DNA from 3 places in the Paenibacillus oryziterrae genome. Region 1 is predicted to be linked to each of the others. Evidence: riboswitches for the same ligand, from Rfam matches in the RefSeq annotation. Region 1 holds a riboswitch; each other region holds the start of a gene.
The links. Region 1 has a riboswitch for cyclic di-GMP ahead of ACAN55_RS06510 (sensor domain-containing protein). Riboswitches for the same ligand answer to the same signal wherever they lie in the genome.
Positions count from the first base shown of each region.

Region 2: it holds a riboswitch for cyclic di-GMP, as region 1 does, so the genes downstream of both, ACAN55_RS03585 (anti-repressor SinI family protein) here and ACAN55_RS06510 (sensor domain-containing protein) in region 1, are expected to answer to the same signal.
Region 3: it holds a riboswitch for cyclic di-GMP, as region 1 does, so the genes downstream of both, ACAN55_RS11455 (glycosyl hydrolase) here and ACAN55_RS06510 (sensor domain-containing protein) in region 1, are expected to answer to the same signal.

Region 1 covers NZ_JBGJZO010000003.1:417,790-430,399, reverse strand. The annotation lists gene ACAN55_RS06550 (thioredoxin domain-containing protein) at 1-2,033, opposite strand, end outside; gene ACAN55_RS06545 (DUF1648 domain-containing protein) at 2,241-3,341, opposite strand; gene ACAN55_RS06540 (DUF255 domain-containing protein) at 4,360-4,521, opposite strand; gene ACAN55_RS06535 (nuclear transport factor 2 family protein) at 5,101-5,808, opposite strand; gene ACAN55_RS06530 (SDR family oxidoreductase) at 5,815-6,618, opposite strand; gene ACAN55_RS06525 (Dabb family protein) at 6,691-6,993, opposite strand; gene ACAN55_RS24245 (hypothetical protein) at 7,294-7,500, opposite strand; gene ACAN55_RS24240 (hypothetical protein) at 7,622-7,765, opposite strand; gene ACAN55_RS06520 (helix-turn-helix transcriptional regulator) at 7,895-8,821, shown strand; gene ACAN55_RS06515 (DNA polymerase Y family protein) at 8,836-9,924, shown strand; cyclic di-GMP riboswitch class I at 9,995-10,084, shown strand; gene ACAN55_RS06510 (sensor domain-containing protein) at 10,539-11,255, shown strand; gene ACAN55_RS06505 (VOC family protein) at 11,591-11,953, shown strand; gene ACAN55_RS06500 (hypothetical protein) at 12,281-12,610, opposite strand, start outside.
Region 2 covers NZ_JBGJZO010000002.1:252,857-259,507, forward strand. The annotation lists gene ACAN55_RS03555 (cation transporter) at 1-112, opposite strand, end outside; gene ACAN55_RS03560 (metal-sensitive transcriptional regulator) at 146-487, opposite strand; gene ACAN55_RS03565 (MDR family MFS transporter) at 690-2,213, shown strand; gene ACAN55_RS03570 (PadR family transcriptional regulator) at 2,220-2,786, shown strand; gene ACAN55_RS03575 (aldo/keto reductase) at 2,927-3,904, shown strand; gene ACAN55_RS03580 (helix-turn-helix domain-containing protein) at 3,992-4,333, shown strand; gene ACAN55_RS03585 (anti-repressor SinI family protein) at 4,435-4,587, opposite strand; cyclic di-GMP riboswitch class I at 4,616-4,700, opposite strand; gene ACAN55_RS03590 (2-oxoglutarate dehydrogenase E1 component) at 5,254-6,651, shown strand, end outside.
Region 3 covers NZ_JBGJZO010000008.1:146,912-153,562, reverse strand. The annotation lists gene ACAN55_RS11465 (discoidin domain-containing protein) at 1-394, opposite strand, end outside; gene ACAN55_RS11460 (glycosyl hydrolase) at 451-1,944, opposite strand; gene ACAN55_RS11455 (glycosyl hydrolase) at 2,167-4,401, opposite strand; cyclic di-GMP riboswitch class I at 4,382-4,462, opposite strand; gene ACAN55_RS11450 (sugar phosphate nucleotidyltransferase) at 4,599-5,972, opposite strand; gene ACAN55_RS11445 (UDP-glucose dehydrogenase family protein) at 6,498-6,651, opposite strand, start outside.

The DNA of each region.
Region 1 (12,610 bases):
AAATTCCGGCATAGATACGCTGTCGCACTCCCGCCAATCGAAGGTTTATCCGCCAAATGCGGCAGCAGCTTCATAATCTCTTCTTCTTTGTCGCCGCTTTCCCATTTCACGATCAAGGAAGCATCAGGTAGATAGGCCTGCTGTACATGGGCTAACATACCGTGGAGTGCCGGATCCTGGCGTTTGCCGGACAGTACCCACTCCTTACCTCCGCCGGTCATTGCCAGCAGGGCTTGTAAATACATCGAGTACCCCGGTGGATACTGCGTTGCCGCTGCTCCGAGTGTAGAAGCCGTACGTTCAGCCACGCTTTTTAAATCCACATCCTGGATTACGGTAGCAAGCTTCCACAGTATCTTCGTCGCCACAGCATTCCCGGATGGCATCGCGCCGTCATTCAGTTCTTTCGAGCGGATCGGAAGAGGTTCCCCGTCCGTACCTGTGAAGAAGAATCCGCCCCGTTCGTGATCTGCGAACAGGTTCAGCATACCGTCTTTGAGCTGAAGCGCCCGTTCCAGATGTTCTGCCTGGCCTGTAGCCTCGTATAGCTCCGTCAGTCCCCACAGCAGAAATGAGTAATCATCCAGATACGCCGGGAATGCCGCTTCACCGTCCCGGTAACGGGCAAGAAGACGACCATCATCGCGCCGCATCCGGTTCCAGATGAAATCCGCTGCAGCTGCGGCTGCTCGGGCGTATTCCGGCTTTTGCAGCACCTTCGCACCTTTGGACAGAGCGGCGATCATCAGACCATTCCAGGCGGTCAGCACCTTATCATCCTTGTGAGGATGGATACGCTTGTCCCGGTAATGAAACACCTTCTCCCGCCACTCCTCCATCCGGGTACGAAGCCCAAGCGGATTCATCCCAAGCTGTGCCGCCAGTTCATCCGGCAGGCCCTGCAGCAGATTCGGAATATTCTTGCCTTCAAAATTACCCTCCGACGTGATTCCGTATACATGACAGTAGGAGTGCATATCCTCAAGACCTAGAGCCTCTTCAAGCTCCTCACGGGTGAAGACATAGAACTTGCCTTCCTCCCCTTCGGAATCGGCATCCTCCGCAGAGTAAAATGCTCCCTCCAGCGAGGTCATATCCCGCAGCACATACGTGAACACATTCTCGGCTATCTCCGCATATAAACGTTTCCCGGTAATTTGAAATGCCTCCAGATAGACGTACGCCAAAAGCGCGTTGTCATACAGCATTTTCTCAAAATGCGGCACCAGCCACTCCCGGTCTGTGGAATAACGCGAGAACCCAAATCCGACATGATCGTACATTCCGCCCCTATACATCGCTTCAAGCGTGATCTCCACCATGTGCAGTGCCTTCGGCTGATTGTACTTCTGGCTGTAAGCCAGCAGAAAGGAAAGGTTATGCGGAGATGGGAACTTCGGTGCCTGACCGAACCCGCCATACTGCTCGTCGAACTGACGAACGTAGAGCTGATAGGCATCATGCAGGAGCTGCTCCTCTGTGCCTTCTGTATTTCCAGACTTCTCCGGTGAAGTATGCTCTGCAGCCTGAAGCTCGGCCAGCAGTTCATCCCCCATCTGGTTCAGAGCCTTTCCGTCCTGCTCCCACTTGCTGCGAATCTGCTCCAGTACATCCATAAGTCCAATCCGCCCGTACATTCGCCGTTTCGGGAAATAGGTTCCCGCATAAAACGGCTTCTTCTCCGGTGTAAGCAGCACCGTCAGCGGCCATCCCCCGCTCCCCGTGAGCGCCTGGCACACCGACATGTAGAGCGTATCGATATCCGGCCGCTCCTCGCGGTCTACTTTTATCGCAATATAGTTATCATTCAGTAGTTTCGCGACTTCTTCGTCCTCGAAGGATTCGCGTTCCATGACGTGGCACCAATGGCAGGTCGAGTAGCCGACGGATAAGAAAATCGGCTTGTTCTCTGACTTCGCTTTAGCAAAAGCCTCATCACCCCATGGATACCAATCCACGGGGTTGTGGGCGTGTTGCAGCAAATAGGGGGATTTTTCATTTATCAATCGGTTAGGCTGATTGCCTTCTTTGATCTCCATTTATGTAGCCTCCTTATGCGGAATGTGCCATTGTTAGTATTACCCGTTGATTGTCAAAAAGACACCAACAAGGGCTAGTGCCTCGGTTTACCTTTTCTCTTTATCTTTGCAGGTTGAAGATATTGTTTTTCACCTTCATTCATATAAATCGTTTTTTTATCGTATCGGTTCACTTATGTTCGAGTCAAATAACGGTGAGCACTAACCTCTAAGCCTTGTTATTACAACTAACAGTACAATAATTCCGAACAAAATCAGCCAGCTTACTGGGTGACCGAAATTTAATCCCCAGCCGACTCCGAACCTTTTTTCGACGATTAGGTTTGGATCCTTACGATTGAAATAAATCATACCTAACAGCCATTTATCATCATCATGGACAGGTCTGACATTGGAGTAATCGGCAGATCGTTCCAAGCGGCTTCCGCCCTGACCAGCCCAGAAGGATAAGGCGAAGTAGAATAGCATGATAAAGGCTATTATGATTAGGATAATGGGGATAGCGAAATTGATGTTAAGCAGAGTTATCATGTTTAGTTGCACGACGGAAAACAGGATAACTATTAAGAAGCTTGCTGTAATCATAAAACATGACCAAGTACGGCGGAAAGTTACGTCTTGTCTAATGGAACGGTTCGGATCAGTGGGTTGAACCTGCTGCTTCACTCTGCGAATACTCCAATTCTCAAATATGAACAAAAGTGTTATGAACACTTGTATTATCGTAGTCATAAACACAGAACTATAAGATTTATCTGCATAGCGGTCAACGTTCCAACTGCTGTTGTAATGGATCGGAATCTGATCAGGAATCTGATCGTAGTTGAGTAGCACAGTTACAATACTAACAACAATAAATAATACATGAATGAGGAGCCAATTATTAGACAAGCCAATGTTTCTTTTCCGAAAACCAGTGTCCACTGCCATGATTGATGGTTCCTGAGTAATCGGCAGCATAGGTAGTAAACTTTTCATTTTGAAATGATAGCTAATGTTTATGACTAGGGAGATTACGACCATGGCGAATGAATAAGTGACAATGATCCAACTTTGTTGCTTGGAATGTTCATCACCGTATATTAGGCAGATGATACAAACAATGAAAAGGATGGTATGCAAGGTGGCACTAATCCTAGCATATGACTTCCGCATCTGGCGCAGAGGCTCACTGTGGAATTGTACAGCACTGACGGTGACTCCAAAACTAATCGTCACTCTTGTTAAATAAGGCATACTTACCATGAGTACAATGGTAGGTACAAATACAAAGATCATTATTATAACAGGCATTATCGTCATATCATTCGCCTCCTCTTATACAAAAGTGTGTATTCGAAAACTCTATAACCCTTAGAGCTTAGGCGATTCATCACTATGCCTTTTTGCGTATGATTATCCTATTAACTTAGGATAGGTAATCGACTTGAACATAAATTTAATTATAATCCATTTCAGTGACTACATGGGTGAAATTAACATTTATCCAGACCTTTTGTTACGCAGAGCACTCATCTGACAACTGAATTATGGCAAGTACATCTGTTTGAAACTCTATGTAGGTAAAGGACAGGTATTCGCTATCCCAATTTTTTTATTTCATACGTTTTCTGCTCATCAGAATGAAATGGTGTTATTACAAATACATAAATTTTCTGTGAGGTTAATTCGATAGCTGTAATTCCAGCATTAAGAGATAGGTTTGCTCCACCTCGATCAGGTTACGTTACAGAAATTAACGTGCTCGCTACTTTTGGGACAGCCCCTTTTTTGTAGCATCTAGTCCATTAAAACCATAACATTTGCGGAATGGATTGTTTCGTTTAAGCAATAGAAAAAGGAGCCCTTTTACAGGCTCCCCTTCGACGGTGTTTGATCGTTCGAGTATCTTTAAAAGTCACACTTCACATCATTAGAAATACTTGGGCACCGCTTGTTCACTTTCCGTTTTAAAGGAATGCTACTAGGCGTGTGTGTTCAGAGATGCTCTGCGACACAACCCCTCGCTTTCAGTTGACTTAGTGATTAGTTAAATTCCTCTTGTAGCCCTAGCACCGAATGGTCCAACGGAACCACACCTCTCTTCACACCGTCAAAAATATCTTGCACAGATTTCAAGCTTCTTATACATCGTATACTCAAATAATATTAAATCAGGATCGTTAAATATTACCATATTATTCTAAATAAATGAATGTCTATAACCACACTTTCTTGTCCGTTAATAAAGGAAAGTAATTTAGTATGGGATGAAAAACTAAGATTAAAAGAGTGGAATTCACCGACGTGACACCAATGACAGGTACGTGTGAATCAACAACTAGCTATACCCAATAGATAAGAAGACAGGCTTGTTGTCACGTTTCGCGACTTCAAAAGCTTCTTCCGACCAAGGGAACCAGTTCACCGGATTATGCGCGTGTTGCAGTAGATACGGCGACTTTTCCTTGGCTAATCTATTGGGTACTTTGTGAGTTGTCATGGGGCATCACCTCGTTTCGTTGGGATTTGGGTAAAGTATTGCTTAGAGTTAGTTTACCCAATTTGTTGGGGGAAGGCTCGAGATATGATTTACTACTATAAGTTATCCTAAAGAGATAGTGGCGGTGGATGCATCGTAGCCCTGCGATTCCAAAAGTTCCTTATATAGGCTGTTGCCTCCCATGCAGATGAGGAGTTACATAACCGTTTCAAAGGGGAGCTTTTCTTTCGGGTATAATCTTTCTCCGGGTTTTTGACAAAGGGTGCGGGGGCCGCTGACATTTCTCGCATGGGGGATGTCAGCTTTGGCATAACCTCCTTGTTTTTCAAGGGGCTTCGCCATACATTTACAGATGAATGTCAAGTTTTTTATGCAAAAAAGAGCGGGTTGTCTTTTCGACAACCTGCTCTTGATCTTGATTTTTTTGGCTAGCGCCTTAACTTAAAGGCAATGCAGATATTATTGATTACTCCCGATCATGTGCTCCCATACAGAGAGTACCCCGGCAGACCTTCACGCAAAGACCTCACTTTGTGCATTGATCTTGATTTACCTGAATTAAATTCTCTACCATCATCCTTATTTACCTGACACTACGATATTCAAGGCTTTTATTTTATCGTTATTAAGCGTGAAGTGGAAATCCAGTGGAATTGGACTGCCATTGAAATTACCTGAAATAGTGGCGGTGACAACCGTTTCGTCATTTTTCTCCGCACAATTGATGATTTCAGTCCTACCCGCAGCGTCCCTGTTTGCCTTGACAATAAACTTGCTGATAACTTCGGGACCATGAAATTCTTTTCCCACGTCAACTAAAATGGCATCCTCGGCAAAGCAGTTAGCGAGAAGGTCATCGTCAAAGATATCTGAGGCATGATAATAGGCTGCAATAGGCTGCGGCAAAGGAATTGCCCTACTGTTAGAGGAAAGAACAATGCGCAGGCATGTTATTTTATCTCCTTCCACAGTAAAATGAAAATCAAGATAGAGGGGATCCGGTAGTCCGGTTTTGTCGTAATTGCCGTCTGATTTTGCGGTAACAACGATCTCTTTGGCATTCTGAACGACATTTGTGATTTCCAGTCTTAAACGTGCTTCGAAATAGTCGTGGTCGCTCCACTCTTTGATAGCGGTTTTCCCGTGATATTCTTTGCCGGCATCAAAAACAACGGCATCTTCGGCAAAGATCGAAAGGAAGGTCGCGGGATCATCTGTATTTGTCGCATGAAAATGTTTCTCAACCGGTTGGGGTAATTGAATTTTGTTGTTCATCATAATCATCATCCACCTTTATAATGTGCGGACAACGCCGCCATCGATTGTATGCTCGGAACCGACAATGTAGGAAGCGCGGTCAGATACTAGAAAAGCAATCAGTTCTGCTACTTCCTCCGGACGCGCTGTTCGTCCTATTGGGATACCGCCGAGGGAATCCATCACAGCCTGCCGGGCGTCGTTATAGTCGTATCCGAGTTCCTCTGCCATCTGCTTAAGGAATTTTTCAGTAGACTTTGTTTCGGTGAAACCGGGTGCAACGCTGTTAACACGGATGCCTTTGGGTGCAAGTTCAGTTGCAAGCAATTTGCTGTAATTTCCAAGCGCAGCTTTGGCTGCTGAATATACCATGGTATCTTCTCCTGGAAAGCGCCGCCGTATGGATGTGACATGAATGATAGCACCATAGCCTTGCTTAATCATTGGCGGCAGCAACCCGCGGTCCAGCCGGACAGCAGCGAAGAAATTAGCCTCAAACGTCTGCTGCCAGTCTGCATCGGATTGCTTAAGAACGCCGCCGGCCGGGGTTGTAGAACTGCCGACATTGTTGACGAGGATATCGACGCCGCCAAAGCGTTCAAGTATATGATCCACAACCTTTGTGGTGCCATCGGGCGTGCTGATATCAGCTTGGATAAATAAATCCGATCCCTTTAAATGATCTGGGGTGGTTCGAGCTGTTGTGATGACCGTAGCGCCAGCTTTCGTAAGGCGCTTTACAGTTGCTTCCCCTATTCCTCCCTGGGTACCACCGGTAACAAGGATATGTTTGCCTTCAAATTCTTTGGGATCAACAATGAAATGGTTGATTTTTTCCATTAATGAAACCTCCTATTATAAGTTTTATTCAGGATGCTATTGTTCCGAAAACAGTACAAATTGATTAATTAATTAATCAGTGCGTGACGTGCTTACCTCATAACACAGAGAGGCCATTGTATCAAGGACACTGAAAATAAATTTTGAAACTTCCAAATGTGCCGGATGTGCAAGATATGCATCCAGGTCCTCCATGGATGCAAATTTCGTGATAAAAAGAACATCATAAGCACCTTCCTCAGGACGAACATTTTTTTCAATCTGTATATCCAGAAGGATATCAATTTTTCCTTTCATGCTGAGAAGAGCGGCCTGTACTTCACTTGTATCTTTTTCCGGATTCTTTAGCTTTAATAATACATTGTTTGCAATCATAGCTTTTCTCCTTTTCATATTAATGTTGTTCTAAAGCTCAATTACAATTATCAATATAATGGACAAAACCTGACGACAGTCCGTCAGGTTTTGTAATAATAAATAGTTATCAAAACATTAATCCAATTCTTCATCACCAGTTGTATGTCCAGAGGTTCTATTACAGTGTCGTGCTTTTACTCTATAAGACAAGTTTTCACTTTTATTAATGTTCTGTTCCCTTTAGAATTAACAATACTTCTTAAACAGTATTACTTATCCCGTAGTCTCCCTTGTAACTATTATCGTAATCGTGATAGATCAAAGATGATGTTCAAGCATTTTGATTGTTAAAATCGTTTCAGCAACTTCCTGGCCGCTCACTTGAAGTACAGTCCGATGATTACCCAGATAACGACGGCGAGTGGTCATTTCTGAAAAGCTATACTTACGCGTCACAGTAAAGTGTATACTACCTGCTACCGTCTTATCGGAAAGAAAAAAAGGATTTGCGGGATGACTTACTATTTGCCTTTACGGAATTAATACCGTATGCAATCCAAACATGCACCGGTTCATCTCCTCGTGTGTCAAGGCTGTATTGAACATCACAACTGTCCATTAATAATTCCGCCATTTATTGTCTCCTTCAAAATAAATATTTTTTCCTAATTTGATTTTGGTGGTTTAACAGAACTCCACTTATATTTGAAGACGTTACTTTTGCAGAGCCATTATCGACTACTACACGGTTGTCAACAATGGCGCTGTAGGCCTCATGTATTTTTTCAATTGGCGGCAGTTATACTATTCATTTTAATAAACTAAAATTGTTACGTGCTTAATATAATGTATCATTTTAAATATGACACACTAGTGTCATGTTAAGAATGATATACTGTGCTTGGATTGAGGTGATTTAATGCAGATCAGCAGACTTTTCGGCATTGTTTATTACTTACTTGAGAAAAAAGAAACTACGGGGAAAGAACTTGCCACCCGTTTTGAAGTATCGGTTAGAACAATATATCGCGATATTGAGACATTAAGCAGCGCTGGCATACCTATCTATACGAATCAAGGCAAAGGCGGCGGAATCGTCATTCTTGACAAATTTATACTGAATAAGTCGGTACTTTCTGAAAAAGAGCAGGATGAAATACTGCTCGCCTTGCAGAATCTATCAGCAGCGCGGTATCCGGAAATCGAGACTATTCTTTCACGATTAAGCAGTCTTTTCAAAAAGAGTGATGTTAATTGGATTGAACTGGACTTCTCACCCTGGGGAAGTGATGAAAGAAACAAAGAAAATTTTAGTGCACTAAAAATGGCAATTATCAGCAAACATATTATTATTTTCGAATATTTTAACACCTCGGGTGTGAGAAGCGTGCGCAAGGTTGAGCCGATTAAGTTGATTTTTAAGGATAAGGCATGGTATTTAAAAGCGTATTGTTATGATAAAAGAACACACAGAACTTTCAAAATATCCCGTATGGCTAATATTCAAATCACTGAAGATGTTTTTGAGCAACAGACATTAGTAGAATCTGCGGCCGAAGCGACAGATAATCAATTTCAGAAATTTATTGATATTCGGTTGAAAATCTCTCCTGAGGGAGCGTATAGAATATATGATGACTTTAGTGAAAAACAAATAACAAGACATGAAGATGGATCTTTTACAGTTATCGCATCTATGCCTGAAGGAGATTGGCTTTCAAATTACTTTCTCTCCTATGGCCCGGTTATCCAAGCGATAGAGCCTCAAAGTCTACGTGATGCTGTTATGAGCAAGATAGAGGTATTGATGGGGAATTTGAATCGAACGGGTGGTTCTGGCAAGTAAAGGAAGGTGATAGGATGGAAAGAATTATAATACATGCCGACTTGAATTCATTTTATGCAAGTGTGGAGTGTTTATTGAACCCTGAGCTTAAATCAGTGCCAATGGCTGTTATTGCAGGTCATGAAGAAAATCGACATGGAGTTATATTGGCCAAAAATGAACTCGCTAAAAAATATGGTGTAAAAACTGCCGAATCTATCAGGCAGGCAAAAAGTAAGTGCCCCGAACTGTTAACAGTGTTGCCCCACCACGATTTGTATAGGGAATATTCCGGAACAGTGAAGGCAATTTATGCGCGTTATACCAGTCAAGTGGAGAGTTTTGGCTTAGATGAATGCTGGATGGATATGACGAGTTCATCACTAAATCAAGATTCAGTAGAAGCATTTGCTAACACACTAAGGGAGACGGTCAAGTCTGAAACAGGATTGACAATATCGGTCGGTATATCATGGAATAAAGTGTTTGCGAAGCTTGGCTCTGATGTGAAAAAACCCGATGCTACAACAATGATCTCACGTCATAATTTCAAGGAGAAGGTTTGGCCGCTTCCTGCCTCTGACCTTCTTTTCGTAGGCAATGCCACTAATAATATACTTAGTAAGCATGGGATATATACTATTGGAGATATCGCAACATCAAAGCTAGAATTTTTACAACATATTTTAGACAATACTGGAAGAAAAATATGGACATATGCAAATGGTCTCGATACCACACCTGTTGCATATATCACTGAGAAAGAAAAATATAAAACAATTAGTAATAGCCTAACAACACCCAAAGATGTTATGGACATCAAGGAGGCCCGGGATTATATATTATTTCTTTCGGAAGGTGTTGCTCAAAGACTCCAGGAAAATAATCTAAAATGTAAAACAGTACAAATCATATTGAAGGACACTAACTTCCGCACAAAAAGCCGCCAGGGAAAACTAAGCTTTCCAACATATACAGCTACAGAAATTGCAGAAAAGGCTATAGATCTTTTAAGTCATAATTACAGTTTTCAGGTTCCCTTACGACTTATAGGAGTAACGGCTAGTGATTTAACGGATTTATCTGAGGGTGAACAACTAACCTTATTTGATAAATTTCCCTGACTTCAAAAATAGGAATTCTTTTAAATTTCTAAAATAATTGTTAACGGATATGATAAGAATTACAAAAAAATGGAGTTAAGGGCAAACCCATCTAAAGGTGGGGACGTAGCCGCAGGGTCTAAGATGCTTCAAAAAGCGTTATGATAACCTAGCTGCCGGAAGCCATGCAAAAGCCCGCCCTTATAACGTATAACGAGGGCGGGTCTTTGCCGTTTGGCTTTTGACGAATGATTCTTGGGGTATCAAATGCAGGGCTTTCGCCATGCCCCGGTGAAAGGGGTACCCATATGATCATTCCCTGCTTCTATCCTTTTCGGAGGTCAGAATAAAAACAGAGCATTTCGTACATACGACCCTCCAATAAGGAAATTAATAACTTTCCGAAAAGGTTAACTCCATCGAATGAAAAAGGAATGGAGTTTTTAAACAACTTCATATAAATATGTATTTCTTACGAAAAGATAATCTTTATTTGGACTTTTAATTCCTGCTGCTTGGAGAAACAACTCCTAGTCTTAGGTCTAGTACAACTCCATTCCCCAGACTGTGTTGAGTCTTATCTTCACCACGTATAATGAAATTAATTGAATAACGTGAGAGGAAGGACAGAGAAAATGAATGATAAAGTGTATACTAGGCCGATTGGAGTGCTGGATTCCATACAAGTTCCTGTAGAATCACAATCTAAACCTCGCAAACGCGGAGGAAGTCCCAAGACATACCGGAGTATTATATATTTCTTAATATCATTGCCGATCACGATTGTCTATTTCGTGTTTATGGTGACAGGGCTAGCGTTATCCATTGGATTAACACCAATTTTCATCGGCATTCCCTTGTTTTTTGCAGTAGCTAAGGGATTAGATTACATCGTTAAATTTGAACAAGAGCTAGTAAGATCATTGCTGGATATTCCTAGATCGACTGAGGAACATAGATCAGATATGCAGAAAGAGGTAGCAGGCTTCCTTCAACGAATGAAATTGGGTTTTCATGGTGCGAATTTTGCACGTAACATCATGTTAATTATGGGGCGGTTCGTTTCCAGTATTATCTTCTTTTCACTTACGGTAGCTATGGTAGCGACTGCATTGAGTCTGATTACACTACCTGTGCTTCATCAGATTTTTCTGCAAACGATGGATTTGAACATTCTTGAGAATAGTGTGTTTTCTTTGTTTAATATCCACTGGACATTACCTCAACAGTACATTTCTTATGTTGTAGCTGGATTTGTCGTTGCCGTGATCGCATCTTGGGCGATTCGGTTGCTTATGGATGTACAACGTAGAATGTTGCTTGTACCCTACGATGAAGTACAGCAGTATTAATTAATAGTAATGAATCGGGTTGTCCCTTAAGCCATGAAATGGCTGTCTGGGACAGCTCATTTTTTCAGTGCGCACAGTATGGGCGTTAGCTCTTGGGTTGAAGTCCGAATGGAGAAAGGCAGTTTCACAGTTTGCATCAATATGCCTTTGGACAAGCAATAGTTAGACTGAAGGATACTCGTAGAGGCACGGGTCAGCGCACATATTAGTTCAGAAAGCACCGTGAAGAACTCAAAACAATGGAAACCGCTACTGACATACTGTTGCAGTAGGGGGCTTGTATAATCAAGACAAACATCATAAACAACCCCATATACTAAGGAGGACATTACATTATGTCAGCAATTGGACCCGACTTCATTTCACTTCAAGTGAGTAATCTCGAAGGCTCTGCGGAATTCTATCAAAACTATCTTGGACTGGTACGCTCACAGGCGGGACCACCTCATGCTGTGGTCTTTGAAACAAAGCCTATTACATTTGCTCTTCGTGACCTAATGCCAGGAATCGAACTCGGTTCAGGTACTCAGCCTGGGCTTGGTGTCGCTCTGTGGCTTCATGCGCCGGAAGAAATCCACGACAAGCTTGTTGCAGCAGGTGTCAAGATTACATCTGCACCAATAGATGGACCATTCGGGCGAACCTTTACATTCGCCGACCCAGACGGGTACCTAGTTACCCTTCACAGTAGAGCTTAATTCGCAAATGTATCCAACTTAATGATAGTGATAACTTCTCTGCCACAGAGAGCCTAGTGATTATTACAGCATTAAGACCGTGTTCCTAAAGTGATAGGCTTCCCATATGGTAATAGGTGAAATAATAAATCCTGTTATACTCCAATGTCACTCTCCCTTTATACACCTAATTAATATCTCGGACTATCTTCCCGAAAACTCAACGTAATCATCCGAGTAGATGCCGCAGCTTGCTGCTCCTCGCTAAAAACGTAAGCAAATGAATAAGAATATTCAAAAAAGGTACTGTATCAGCGATACAGTACCCGTTTCGATTCTGAAGTAGAATTACTGGTTAATAGCGAACACACCCACTTGCTCTCCAGACTGTCCCATCCACAGCGCTCCGTTACCGATCATAACCCCTTTCCAACTAACAACTACTTTATCGACTTTTTGCGCTAATAACGCCTTCTTCACTTTTGCAGTCATGATTTGATCGTATTTTGTAATAAGATCTTTCTTCGTTTTGATTTCCATGGTCTTCCCCTTATTATTCACTTTCAGTGGGTACACCATCAGATTGGCGACTTCGGATTTTTTGCCTTCTTTAACGTATTTCTGGAGCAAACTGAAGTTATGCTCAAACACGATTGGATTGTTGATGCCCGCGACTTC
Region 2 (6,651 bases), on a different contig from region 1:
TACCGGACAAATCAACCTTCGCCGAGGCGCCAACTCCGATTACCGCTTTCTCCACCGAGCTTGCACAATGTCCACAGGACATTCCTTCAACATTCAACACAACATTAGACATGAATATACACTCCTTTAGTATTTGAAATTATACTTATTTCATTAATTTATTTACTGTAACCAGCAGTTCATCAATAACCTCATGCTCCCCGGCTTCTATGCGCTCTATAATACAGCTCTTCATATGGCCTTCAAGCAGTAACTTCCCGACACCATTCAAGGCGGACTGGACCGCAGCCAGCTGATTCAGCACATCATCACAATAAGTATCCCGCTCAATCATTCCCTTGATTCCCCGAATCTGGCCTTCGATCCGGTTCAGACGGTTAGCAAGTCCAGTCTTGAATTCATCGGAATGATGACTTTTGCGTTCACCCGGTGTATGGCACTCGGTGCCTGCGTGTTGATCCGCATGTCCTTTCTCATGTGCAGCCATTTCTCAGCCTCCTCACTCACAATATAATATACCCCCCATGGGTATGTCAAGAATCATTTCTTTTTCAACTGTGTGCCCATATACTTCCATTCAGACTTCGTAAAAAATAAAACCTTGCCTCCCTATTCAAATTTGAATATAATGAAAATCTGACTTTGGGCAATTCTATTTAAAGTGAAATCGATAAGGGAGGCTTTACAACATGCATTCTAAAGAAAGCAACCTGAAAATGGTTGTAGCTGCGCTGATGCTCGGCATTTTGATGTCCGCGATGGACAATACGATTGTGGCCTCGGCTATGGGAACCATCGTCTCAGATCTGGGTGGACTCGACAAAATCGTCTGGGTTACCTCGGCATACATGGTTATGGTTATGGCAGGCACGCCGATCTTCGGTAAACTGTCGGATATGTACGGACGCAAGCGCTTTTTCATGTTCGGACTGATTGTATTTCTGATCGGTTCCGCACTATGCGGTACGGCGAGCAGCATTACCCAGCTCAGTATTTACCGCGCGATTCAGGGCGTCGGCGGCGGCGCGCTTATGCCAATCGCTTTTACCATTGTCTTTGACATTTATCCTCCAGAGAAAAGAGGAAAGCTGACCGGCCTCTTCGGAGCGGTATTCGGTATTTCCAGCGTGCTCGGGCCTCTGCTTGGTGCTTATATCACCGACTATGTAGGCTGGCAGTGGGTATTCTACATCAACCTTCCGCTAGGGGTTATTTCGTTAATCCTGATCGCACTCAACTACAAGGAATCTGTTATTCATTCCAAACAGAGAATTGACTGGGGCGGCGCTTCCACTCTGGTTGGGGCTATTATCTGCCTAATGTTCGCACTCGAACTGGGCGGCAATACGTATTCCTGGGATTCCTCAGTCATTCTTGGCCTGTTCGCCGGGTTCGCCATACTGCTTGCTGCGTTCCTGATGATTGAAAAAAGAGCGGCCGAGCCGATCATTTCCTTCGCGATGTTCCGCAAGCGGCTGTTCGCAACAAGCTGTCTGGTCGCTTTGTTCTATGGCTCGGCTTTTATCGTAGCAACGATCTATATCCCTATCTTCGTCCAAGGTGTATTTGGCGGCTCCGCCACCAACTCCGGTCTGATCCTGATGCCGATGATGATCGGAACTGTGGCGGGAAGCCAAATCGGCGGTCTGCTGACTACCAAGACCAGCTTCCGCAACATTATGCTGCTGTCGGCAGTATGTTTTGTAGCCGGCGTCTTCTCACTCAGCACGTTGTCACCGGATACTACACGCCTTGCACTTAATCTCTTCATGGCTTTGACCGGCTTTGGGGTAGGATTCTCCTTCTCCGTGCTGAACATGTCGTCCATCCATCATTTCGAGATGCGCCAGCGCGGTTCTGCAACTTCAACCAGCACCTTCATGCGCTCACTCGGCATGACACTGGGTATTACCATCTTCGGGATCATCCAGCGCAACAGCTTCACCAGCAGCATGACCTCCGCATTCGGCGAAGGCGGACAGGCAGCAGCATTTGGGGATCCTCGCGCAGCGCTAACACCGGAAGCCCGAGCAAAGATTCCCGCTCCGGTACTGGAGAAGATCTCCAGCGCTTTGTCCTCCTCCATTGCACATACATTCCTGTGGGCGCTGCTTCCGGCGGTGCTTGGGCTGGCCTTCGTCCTGTTGATGCCAGGCGATCGTCTGAAGCCGGCTACCAAAGCGCAACCGCAGCCTTCCGGCGCTAAGGGGTAATCCGCCATGTCCATGAAGCTGGTGATTCTGGGGCTGCTCCTGGAGCGCAACATGCATCCCTACGAGATTAATATCGTGATGAAAGAGAGAGCCATCGACCGGATCACCAAGCTGCAGATGGGTTCGCTTTATTACGCGGTGGACAAAATGGCGGAAGAGGGACACATTGAAGCGGTAGAAGTGATCTCAAGCCCCGACCGGCCGGACAAAACCATCTACCGGATTACGGATAAGGGCAAAACCCTGTTCGAGCAGCTTGTCCTGCAGCTGTTCAAGAAGAACGATGAAATCTTTCATCCGCTCTACCTGGCAGTCGCCATGTCCCGCCATGTGGATCAAGGCAAGATCGAGAAGCTGCTGGCTGAACGTATCCGGGAGACCGAACACAAGCTCAACCTGGCTTATCAGGTCTACGAAGAGCATATCGCGATTGTTCCGCGGTCTGCCCTTCACCTGATATACGGAAAATACGAGCACATCCATACCGAACTCAGATGGCTGAAACGCCTATACGAGGACACTTTAGCCCATAAATTGGGCGATGTCGGAACTAGACTGAATATAGAGGCCTAAGGGCCTCTTTTTTCATGCACTCACAAATCGTTTAATTATGACTATCTACATGTATTCAACGACAGAAATACCATACAGGCTTCTAAAAAAGTGTACAATGTTCCCGGGAACAAGCAATCCATTCGACGGAGGGATCACTATTGCCGACAACACTGCCTTTTCATAAACGCGGTATTCCAGCAAGCCGCATTGCCTTAGGCTGTATGGGCTTTGGCGGGGGATGGGACCGTGAGCCGATCACCGCAGAGAATATCAAACAGGGCCATGAAGCTGTTGATGCCGCGCTATCCATTGGAATCAACATGTTTGACCATGCCGACATCTATACACGCGGCAAGGCGGAGAAAGTATTCGGAGCGGTCTTTAAAGAACGCCCCGGGCTTCGCGAGCAAATCATCCTTCAATCCAAATGCGGGATTAAGCTGATGGAGCCCGGAGAAAGTTCGAACGTGTTCGACTTCTCAGCCGGGCATATTATAAGCAGCGTTGACGGAACCTTAAGCCGTCTGGGTGTAGAATATCTTGATATTCTTCTGCTGCACCGTCCGGATCCACTAATGGATCCAGAGGAGGTTGCCGAAGCACTAAGCAGGCTGAAGTGCTCCGGCAAGGTCCGGCATTTCGGGGTCTCCAATATGAGCGCTGCGCAGATCAAGCTGCTGCAATTCTACAGTGATGAACCGTTAATAGTGAACCAGTTAAAGATGAGTCTTTACGAGATCGATTGGCTGAATGCAGTAATCAGCGTTAACCGGAACGACTCGAAAGACGTCGCGTTCCCAGAAGGCACCATCGAGCACTGCCGGATGGAGAACATCCAGATTCAGGCCTGGGGTCCGCTGGCTCAGGGTTTGTTCAGTGGACGGCCCCTGGACGGACAGCCTGAGAATATCATTAATACTGCAGCTATGGTCAAAGCAATGGCGGCAGAAAAGGGAACCACCCCCGAGGCCATTGTCCTCGCCTGGTTAATGACACACCCCGCTGCCATCCAGCCCGTGATTGGTACCGTGAACCCGCAACGGATCGCAGCTTGCGGCGATGCTGACAAGCTGGAATTGTCCCGGAGAGAATGGTATGACTTGTTCGTCAGTTCACGCGGCAACCGGTTACCGTAAGAATTAACACCTTTTGACTTTGTCGGTTTCAATGATATTTGTTATACTGGTATTAAATATCAATCTATTTGGAAGGGCGTTGTCATCGTGCCAGAAAATTTGGGTCAACGCATCCATGAGCTTCGCCAGGAAAAGGACATGTCCCTTTCCGAACTGGCGGACAAGGCGAGTGTGGCCAAATCCTATCTCAGCAATGTGGAAAGAAATATTCAATCCAACCCTTCCATTCAATTCCTCGAAAAGATCGCCGCAGCACTTGACATTACTATGCATGATTTACTGTATGGCGGACTTTCCGAAGGCGAGGAAGCATCTTTGGATTCAGAGTGGTTTCGGCTTGTGCAGGAAGCCATGTCTTCAGGTGTCAGCAAAAAAGAGTTCAAAGAGTTTCTGGAATACCAGAAGTGGCGGATTGACCAAAACAACTAAGCTAAGCACTGTGCAGCCGCGTCTGCTCCAGGATCAATACATAAAAAGCACAGCGGTAGCCGCTGTGCTTTTTATGTATGTAACCCCTTCATCAAATCTCCCTACATGGCCTGTAGAGACTTCTCATTGAAGAACTGACGGATTTCATTGACGAGAATACCTGCCTTCTTTGCTTTTAACAGCAGGTACACCCACTCTAAATCCAAATCTGCCAATTGCACTTCCCCATTATCTACCTGGTTGGATTGATCCACGAACATCTCCTCCTATGAATGTGAGTCCCCAGGCAGTTCGGCCATCATAGTATTTCTACCTTAGACCCGAAACTTTGTGTCCCTGCCTTTCAGCAGGTTTACCCTTTACTGAATCTATTATGTCAAAAACTTACTACACGATGATTAGCCCGTCTGCAATAACATTATACAGGAGTTAAGAAGAAACGTGTGTCGAATTATGGAAATTTTTATTGATCAAAATTTTAAAAAAATTTAGCATATTTTGACGTAAATCTGTACTAATTAAGTACAGTGACAAAGTGATGCAGGGAATACTCGAATTATGTAGGTGACTATAAAGTGCAATTTTTATTGTAATAAGTTTATACCCCGTTTCAGCCTCTTGAAACGGTATTATAAAAAATTAAACTGGCCTATGAATTCAATGTAGTAGTCCAGTCGTTTTTATAGTTTAAATTTTAAATAATTAAGCATCAAATTGGCCCTAACCTATATCATTTTGCGAACGGATTGGACGAAAGTATGAATTGATTACAAGTTGTTAAAGTAGCACAATAGGATGAGGCAATAGTATTTATTATTATCGTTACCTGTTACTATTATAATGAAAACGCAAACATTGCAGCTCCGCAAGGCGCTTACTATAAACGCTAATTCGGAGTTCATCCGTTGGGAGGATCTATCATGGCAGCCAAAGAGCCCCATAACGAATCCATTTGGAGTAAGTATTACGGACCCAATCTTGGTTACATCCAGGAAAAATACGAGCAATTCGTCAATGATCCTGCATCTGTCGAGAATAATTACCGGGATTTGTTCACCATTTCCGGCCCTCCGCCCTTAGCACCCGAGTCCGAACAATCACCTCAGCCTATCCTTTCCGGAGACACTGAATGGCTCAAGAAGGCGGTCAAAGCTTCTAAACTGATTACTAACATCCGCATATACGGCCATATGGCAGCTGATATCGACCCGCTGGAGCGGAGTCAGCATCCCATGGCTAAATGGCTCACCCCAGAGACGTATGATTTAACACGTGAAGATTTAATCGCTATGCCTGCCTCACTGATCTGGGAAAATGCGCCGGATGATGTCCTGACCGGCTGGGACGCCGTTCACCGGATGCTCCAATCCTATACAAAGACGATTGCTTATGAATTCGGGCATGTTCATGACGAACAGGAACTGCGGTGGCTGAATAGTCAGGCGGAGTCTCCTACCTCTCCCTCGCCCTTAAACAAAGCGGAACGCCAGGAGCTGCTGAAGCGGCTTGTTCAGGTCGAGCAGTTTGAGACCTTTCTGCACAAAACTTTTGTCGGGCAGAAACGCTTCAGCCTGGAGGGCAACGATGCGCTCGTTCCTATGCTGGATGAAATTGTCCGGGCCGCAGCCCATGACGGGGCGGAGCATATCCTGATGGGCATGGCCCACCGGGGCCGTCTTAACGTGCTCGCTCATATCCTGGGCAAGCCTTACGATATCATTTTCTCCGAGTTCCACCATTCACCGAATAAAGAGCTCTTCCCTTCAGAAGGGTCTATGGGCATCAACTATGGCTGGACCGGAGACGTTAAATACCATCTGGGCGCTGACCGTGCTGTCCGCGAAGGCGAAACGGTGCGGACCCGTCTGACGCTTGCGAACAACCCAAGCCATCTGGAGTTCGTGAATCCGGTGGTGGAGGGCTTTACACGCGCTGCCCAGGAGAACCGCAAATCGCCGGGTCTCCCGGAGCTGGACACCAATAAAGCCATGGCTGTCCTGATGCACGGGGATGCCGCTTTTCCAGGCGAGGGTATCGTAGCGGAGACCTTGAACATCGGTAAACTTCAAGGTTATCAAAATGGCGGAACGATCCATATTATCGTCAACAACCGCATTGGCTTCACCACGGAGAGCAAGGACTCCCGTTCAACACATTATGCCAGTGACTTGGCCAAAGGTTATGAGATTCCTATTGTCCATGTAAATGCAGATGATCCGGAAGCGTGCGTCGCTGCCGTCCGTCTGGCAAGCGCCTACCGTAATTTGTTTAAAAAGGATTTCGTCATCGATCTGATCGGCTACCGACGCCACGGCCAT
Region 3 (6,651 bases), on a different contig from region 1:
CATCAAGGATGCTAACGCTGAACATCACCCCGTTAGCCGGTATTTTATCGAGTGAATATGAAATACGAAGCTCCGGTTTCTCTGCCCCGTTCAGTCCGGAGGGAACACTGCCTGCTGCGGCTGATCCCGTTCCTGCGGTGATAGCGTCTTTAGCCTTGGAGGATTTAGGTGCTGCGAACTCCGCAGAAGAACCGTCATGCCTTCCAAGCTGCCAGATCATCTTACCTGCCGGTATCACCGTTCTCACGGTCTGGGGAGCGGACATCCGGGCCATATCTACCTGTACTTCCGTTTCTTTGACTTCGTCTGATCCAAAAACGGAGGTATAAAGCAGAAACAAGAGGGCTAATGCAGTCATTTTCAATATAAATAGGATATATTTGTTCTTCTTCATATCTCTCATTTCGTTGCCTCGCTTTCTTCAGGAATAACCCGGAGTTAGGCTTGTGATCAAGGCACGAATATAACATTCTGAGGAACGGCCTTCTTCTGGCGCGGACTCTCCCACATCAGGGTGAGGCTTGCATCGCCGTGGTTCTCGTAATACTCCACTTTTATATCATATAGAGTTCCGGCGGTGAGAGTAATACTGCCTTTCTGGGTCACGCCGCTTTGCTTCTTCCAGCTGTTAATGATCAGCTCATTACCAACCCAGACACGGACACCATCATCCGAAGAAGCATAAAAAGTATATTTTTCACTGTATAACGGTTTGATCTTACCTTTAAATCTTATCGAGAAGGAATCCTTGCCAAGGCCAGTAACAGGGGCATCTCCATGCCAATTGAAGGCCAGCTTGCTCTCATTGCGGACCAGTACAGGCTCTCCCGCCAAGTTTGTATTGTTGAAATACTCCGCTTTGAGACTGAAACGGGATGCTGTATTCTCCCCGCCCGTCTTTGTACCTGTCTTGCTTATATACTCTTCACGAGACATGATATAGCTGCTGCTCATAAAGCTCTTAATGGCGGAAGAACTGTTATTTTCTGTGAGCATCTTCCCCCATGTCATTATATATACCCATTTATTCTGACTTTGGGACATTATTGCAGGATCGGGAAGCTCACCGCTCTCTCCAATACCAATCGGCTTGCCATCCGCCAGTGCTAACAGACTGTCATAATGGCTCTGTTTATAATCATTGTTGTAAATATCAGCAGCGAGAATATCCACTTTATCTGCTCCCGGATAATACGGCAGATAAGGGTCGGCCCATTCATTAGGTGCGTTTGGGTTCCACGACCATAATAGATTGTTCAGATGATGCGTATTCACAAAACGGTCGTACATGATGTTCCACAGAGCGGTGAAGTTACTCTTCTTCCCCCACCAGAACCAGCCGCCATTCATCTCATGGTAAGGTCTCCAGATTACCGGCACCCCTGCATCCCGGAGTTGCTTAAGATATGACGCCACTTCATCCAGATCCTCTATGAGCTGCTTGTATTGCTTCGTCCCTGGAGTGACGATTTGGTTAAAATCCTGCTGGCTAAGCTCCCTCGATACGTTAGACCAGGATGAGGCGGTTCCCGGTATATTCTGATGAAAGGTGATGGCCACAATGCCGCCTTCTTTATGCCACTCTATAGCGCTGTCGACCACTTCCTGGCGCTGTACTGCAATGGTCTTGGCGTTCTGGTTATTAATCGCACCCAACTCATAACCGTGCAATCCGGGATATTGGCCGCTGGTCTTCTTTATTTGGTCGATATACTCGTCAGGCGTCTCCAAATAATCATGTTGTCCGGCAATCATACCTTTGCCGCTAAGTTCAACCAGCTCATCAAGCAGTTCCCGGGCTTCCGGCGATGCCGAAGGGTTGACGGGTCTATTATCAATCATGACAATCGGAAGGCTACGCGCTTCTCCTCTGGGACCTATGGAAAGAATCAAAATCAGCGGCAAAATTACAATATAGAGTCCGGCCTTGCGGTAAGTGTTCAATGTAATCTTCCTTTCGGTAGCCAAGTACCTTCCCGGTTCTGTAGATAACAAATTCGCATGGCGGGAAGGCCATTCTTTGCCACATGAGGACTATAGCTCAGTAGCCCTGCTCATGAGCAGGGCTAACTAAGCTCGACTGTAAAGAATTCTTACCCCATACCAAGATCCGGGGAGAAGGCTGTCGATGATTCATTTAGTTCATTGATTAAGGTTCGTTACCCGCTAAACACCGGGTAGAAAAAGCGCACTTGCAGGAACCGTTCCTTTTAGTTGGCTTGGGCTCTCCCACATCAAACGCACTCTGGCATCTCCCTGGTTCTCGTAGTACTCCACCTTGATATCGTACAGCTGTCCGGCTTTTAAGGTAATTGTCCCCATGCGCTCCGTTCCGCTCTGCTTCACCCAGCTGTCTATCACAGCCTTACCATCAATCCAGACTCGGATACCGTCGTCTGAATTAGTATATATGTTGTAAGTTTCGCTAAATAACGGTTTGATCTTGCCACTCCAACGGACGGAGAAGAAATCAACTCCGATTTTGGCATCCGGTGATGTCAGGCGCCAGTTCATATCCAATGCAGCGTCATCACGGATCAATACCGGTGTACCCGAAAGCTGCATATTGCCGAAATACTCTCCACGCAGACCATTTCCCGTTACCGGTATTACACTTACTACATCCTGATTAAACACAGGCGTTGGCGTTGGCGTTGGCGTTGGCGTCGGTGTTGGTGTTGGTGTTGGTGTTGGTGTTGGTGTTGGTGTTGGTGTTGGTGTTGGTGTTGGTGTTGGTGTTGGTGTTGGTGTTGGTGTTGGTGTTGGTGTTGGTGTTGGTGTTGGTGTTGGTGTTGGTGTTGCCAATACAACTGCTGTAGAAGCTAAAAATAGTGCACTGGAGGGAACCGTCCCTTTCAGTTGGCTTGGGCTTTCCCACATCAGAAGCACACGCGCATCGCCTTCATTTTCGTAGTACTCAATTTTGATATCATACAGCTGTCCGGCAACCAGATTAATACTTCCCATACGTTCGGTTCCGCTTTGTTTAATCCAGCTGTCAATCACAAGCTTGCCGTCAACCCATACCCGGATGCCGTCATCCGAATTGGTGTAAATATTATAAGTTTCACTGTACAGAGGCTTGATCTTACCGCTCCAGCGTACAGAGAAATAATTGATGCCAAGTTTACTGTCCGGTGCAGTGAGACGCCAGTTAAAATTAATGTTTGTATCGTCCCGGATCAGGGCAGGTGTGCCCGAAAGATTCATATTCGAAAAATATTGGCCTTGCAGGCCATTTTTGACCGGCATCATAAGGCCGCTTACCGGTGTTGGCGTTGTTGTAGGTGTCGGCGTTGGTGTTGGTGAAGCTGTTGGTATTGCTCCGGTAATATATTCATCTCTTGTGAGGGTAAAGTCATTATTCATAAAGTTCTTAATCGTGTCGGTGGTATTCTTCTCGTATAGCAGCTTACCCCAGTTCATCATGAAGGACCATTTGCTCTGCGTTTTGAGAACGGTCGTGGTACTAGGCATTTCACCATTCTCCCCGATTGCGATCGGTTTACCTGCGGCAAGACTGAGCAGACTGTCGTAATACGTTTGCTTGAAATCATTATCGTAGATGTCTGCAGCCAGGATATCCACTTTATCGGCACCCGGATAAGTCAGTGCGTACGGGTCAGCCCAGGCATTCGGTGCATTCGGGCTCCAAACCCACAGCAGGTTATTAAGCTGATGAACGTTCACGAAACGGTCGTACATAATGTTCCAGAGCGCGGAGAAATTTGTCTTTTTCCCCCACCAGAACCAGCCGCCGTTCATTTCATGATACGGTCTCCACAGGACTGGTACTCCTGCATCGCGCAGGCTTTTCAAGGATACTGCCACTTTATCCAGCTCTGCAATCAGGCTGTTGTACTCGGCTGTTCCTGGAGTTACATATTTATTGAAATCGGCCTGACTCAGGCTCATGGAGACATTGGACCAATCATACGTTGTTCCCGGCAGATTCTCATGGAACGTCATTGCCACGATTCCGCCGTTCTTATACCAGTTGATCGCACTGTTCACCACATTCTGGCGTTGCGAAGCAACTGTGCTTGCCGATTGGCCGCTAATTGCACCCAGTTCATATCCATGCAGTGCCGCATATTTACCGCTTGTTGCCAGTAGCTTGTTGCTGAATTCATCCGGACTCTCCAGATAGTCGTGCTGGCCTGTAATGATCCCCTTTCCAGAAATATCGGACAGATATTTCAGCAGCTTGGCAGCTCCGGCAGAAGCACCTGGATTAACCGGAGTACCTGCAGATGAGGCAGCACTTACAGTCAATGACGAGAAACCAAGACTAAATGGAATGGCCGTCACAAGCAAAATTGCAGACAACAGTGCACACAGCAAACGATACGTACGGTAAGCTTTCAAAATACATCTCCCTTTCGGTAGCCAGGCTGCCATTCTTGCGAAAGGCCCTATAGCTTTGCGTCCCTGTCTTTCGGCAGGTTTGCCTTTGTCGTATTGGAAGGAATGATCCCCCTTACCGTACTATCGTCGCTATTTAATTTTAGTTTAGGGCATTAATAAAAATAATTTGATAAATAAGTCTTAAGACCTGTTTCTAGCCCCCTAAATCTGGGGTAAATAGTTAGTTTGTGCTATGAAATAAACTGTTGAAGTTCTATGTCTTCCCACTCCAAAGTAATACGGATATTGTCTTCTTCCACCAGCTCTGAGCCGGTCTGCACTTCAATAAATTCAACATCGGTTAGCGCAAGAATGGCATGTTTGGTGCCTTCAGGAATGCGTACGACATCACCCGCACGCACATTATGCATCTTCTCATTCAGTACGATGCTCGCTTCTCCACTGATAATCGTCCAGATCTCACTGCGCTTGTGGTGGAGCTGGTAGCTGATGTTTTTGCCTTCGTTGATAAAAATCCGTTTCGTGAGCACTTCATTGCCCTCGTCATATTTGATGTAATCAATGACCCGGTAATGACCCCAGCGGCGTTCCTCATACATCGGCCGTTGTTCAAAGGACTTTAACACCTCCTTGATTCGCGGGCTTTCAGATTTATGGGTAACCAGAATTCCATCAGGACTTGCTGCTATAATTAAATCTTTGGCTCCAATCACCGTAATCGGAATATCCAGCTCGTTAATCAGCGAAGTGCCTTCCGAATCGGCTGTTACAAACCCTTTCCCCACATGGTTGCTGGCCATTTCTTCCGTCAGCGTATTCCATGTCCCCAGGTCCTTCCAGAATCCGTCATACGGCTGAACCACGATGTTATCTTCTTTTTCCACCACTTCATAATCAAAGCTGATGCTTGCCAGCAGTTTATACTGCTTCTGCATTTCCTCGTAGCCGAGTGGAAGTCCCTTGCGCTGTAAAATGTCCAGCAGATATCCCAGACGGAAAGCGAATACGCCACAGTTCCAAAGCGCGCTGCGCTTGATAAGTTCTTCCGCCTGCTTGCGTTCCGGTTTCTCCTGGAAATGACTTACTCTGAGGAATCCATTCTCCCCTGCAGTTTCCGTTGTCGGGATAATATATCCGTATTTCTCGGAGGCGTGCTCCGGAATAACCCCCATCAGCGCCAGATTGGCTCCGCTCTCCTCCATCGTCTGTTCCAGCTTGGCAACATGGTCAAAAAAGGAGGCTTCTACATAAGGATCAACCGGCAGGATCGCCACAATCTCCGAAGGCAGCACGCCTGCTACCGAATATAAATACGCAGCGGTAAGCGCAATGGCCGGAAAAGTGTCGCGTCGCTCCGGCTCAACAATGATCGGCACGTCGCCTCCCAGCTGGCTTTGAATCATCTCCACCTGTCCGCGCCCAGTTGCAAGGTACGAGGAGTCTGCAAGACCGGTTTCTTCAAGCTGTCTCCAGACCCGCTGAACCATGGATTCCGGCTCGCCCTGCGGGCTTTCCAGTACACGAAGAAATTGCTTCGAACGCGAATCATTGGACAAAGGCCACAACCGTTTTCCTGAACCGCCTGACAATAGTACCAGTTTCATAAGTGAACCCTCCTCAAATGAATGTGTGAAGCGTGAGCGTGTAGTAATTCGACTTTTGAAAAAAAGACTGTTATGAAAGTGGACTGCGATGAATGTTTGGACTTTCGATCGCTGTTGTCCTCAGATTTCCTGATTTGAACCGCCTCGCGGTTGAAATCTGAGGACAAAGGCGAACGCTGCGCTTCTACAGTTCCAAAATTCCTCTCCGTCCTCCCCATAACAGGGGATTTGAAAAGCATCGCATCACTTCGCTCGCTGGGGTAAGGCAAGAGATTCGCTTCGGGCTGCTGCGCCGAAGCGGGTGACCCGGCGTGGAAGTTACTTCGATCGGATGATTCCGCCGGCGCATCATCTTTCACGCCTTCCGCAAGGTTCTCAGTCAAATGAAGTGTACTTTTACACTTTATTTCTGCATCTCCGGGGCATTTGGCTAGATGAACGGCACTTATGCCGTTTATTTCGATGCAACTCCGGCGGAATGGACTATAACAAAAAGGTCAGCGTCGCCCGCCTTGCAGGCGCGGGTTAGACCGCGCCGGCAACGCTCGGCGAGTAGCCGCTGAGCCCGCCCATCTGCGGGCGGCCGACAGAGTGGTACTCAAGGCCGGTTCCCTCGATTTGTGCTTTGGAGTATAGGTTGCGGCCGTCGATCAGAACCGGCTTGCGCATCTTTCTGGCC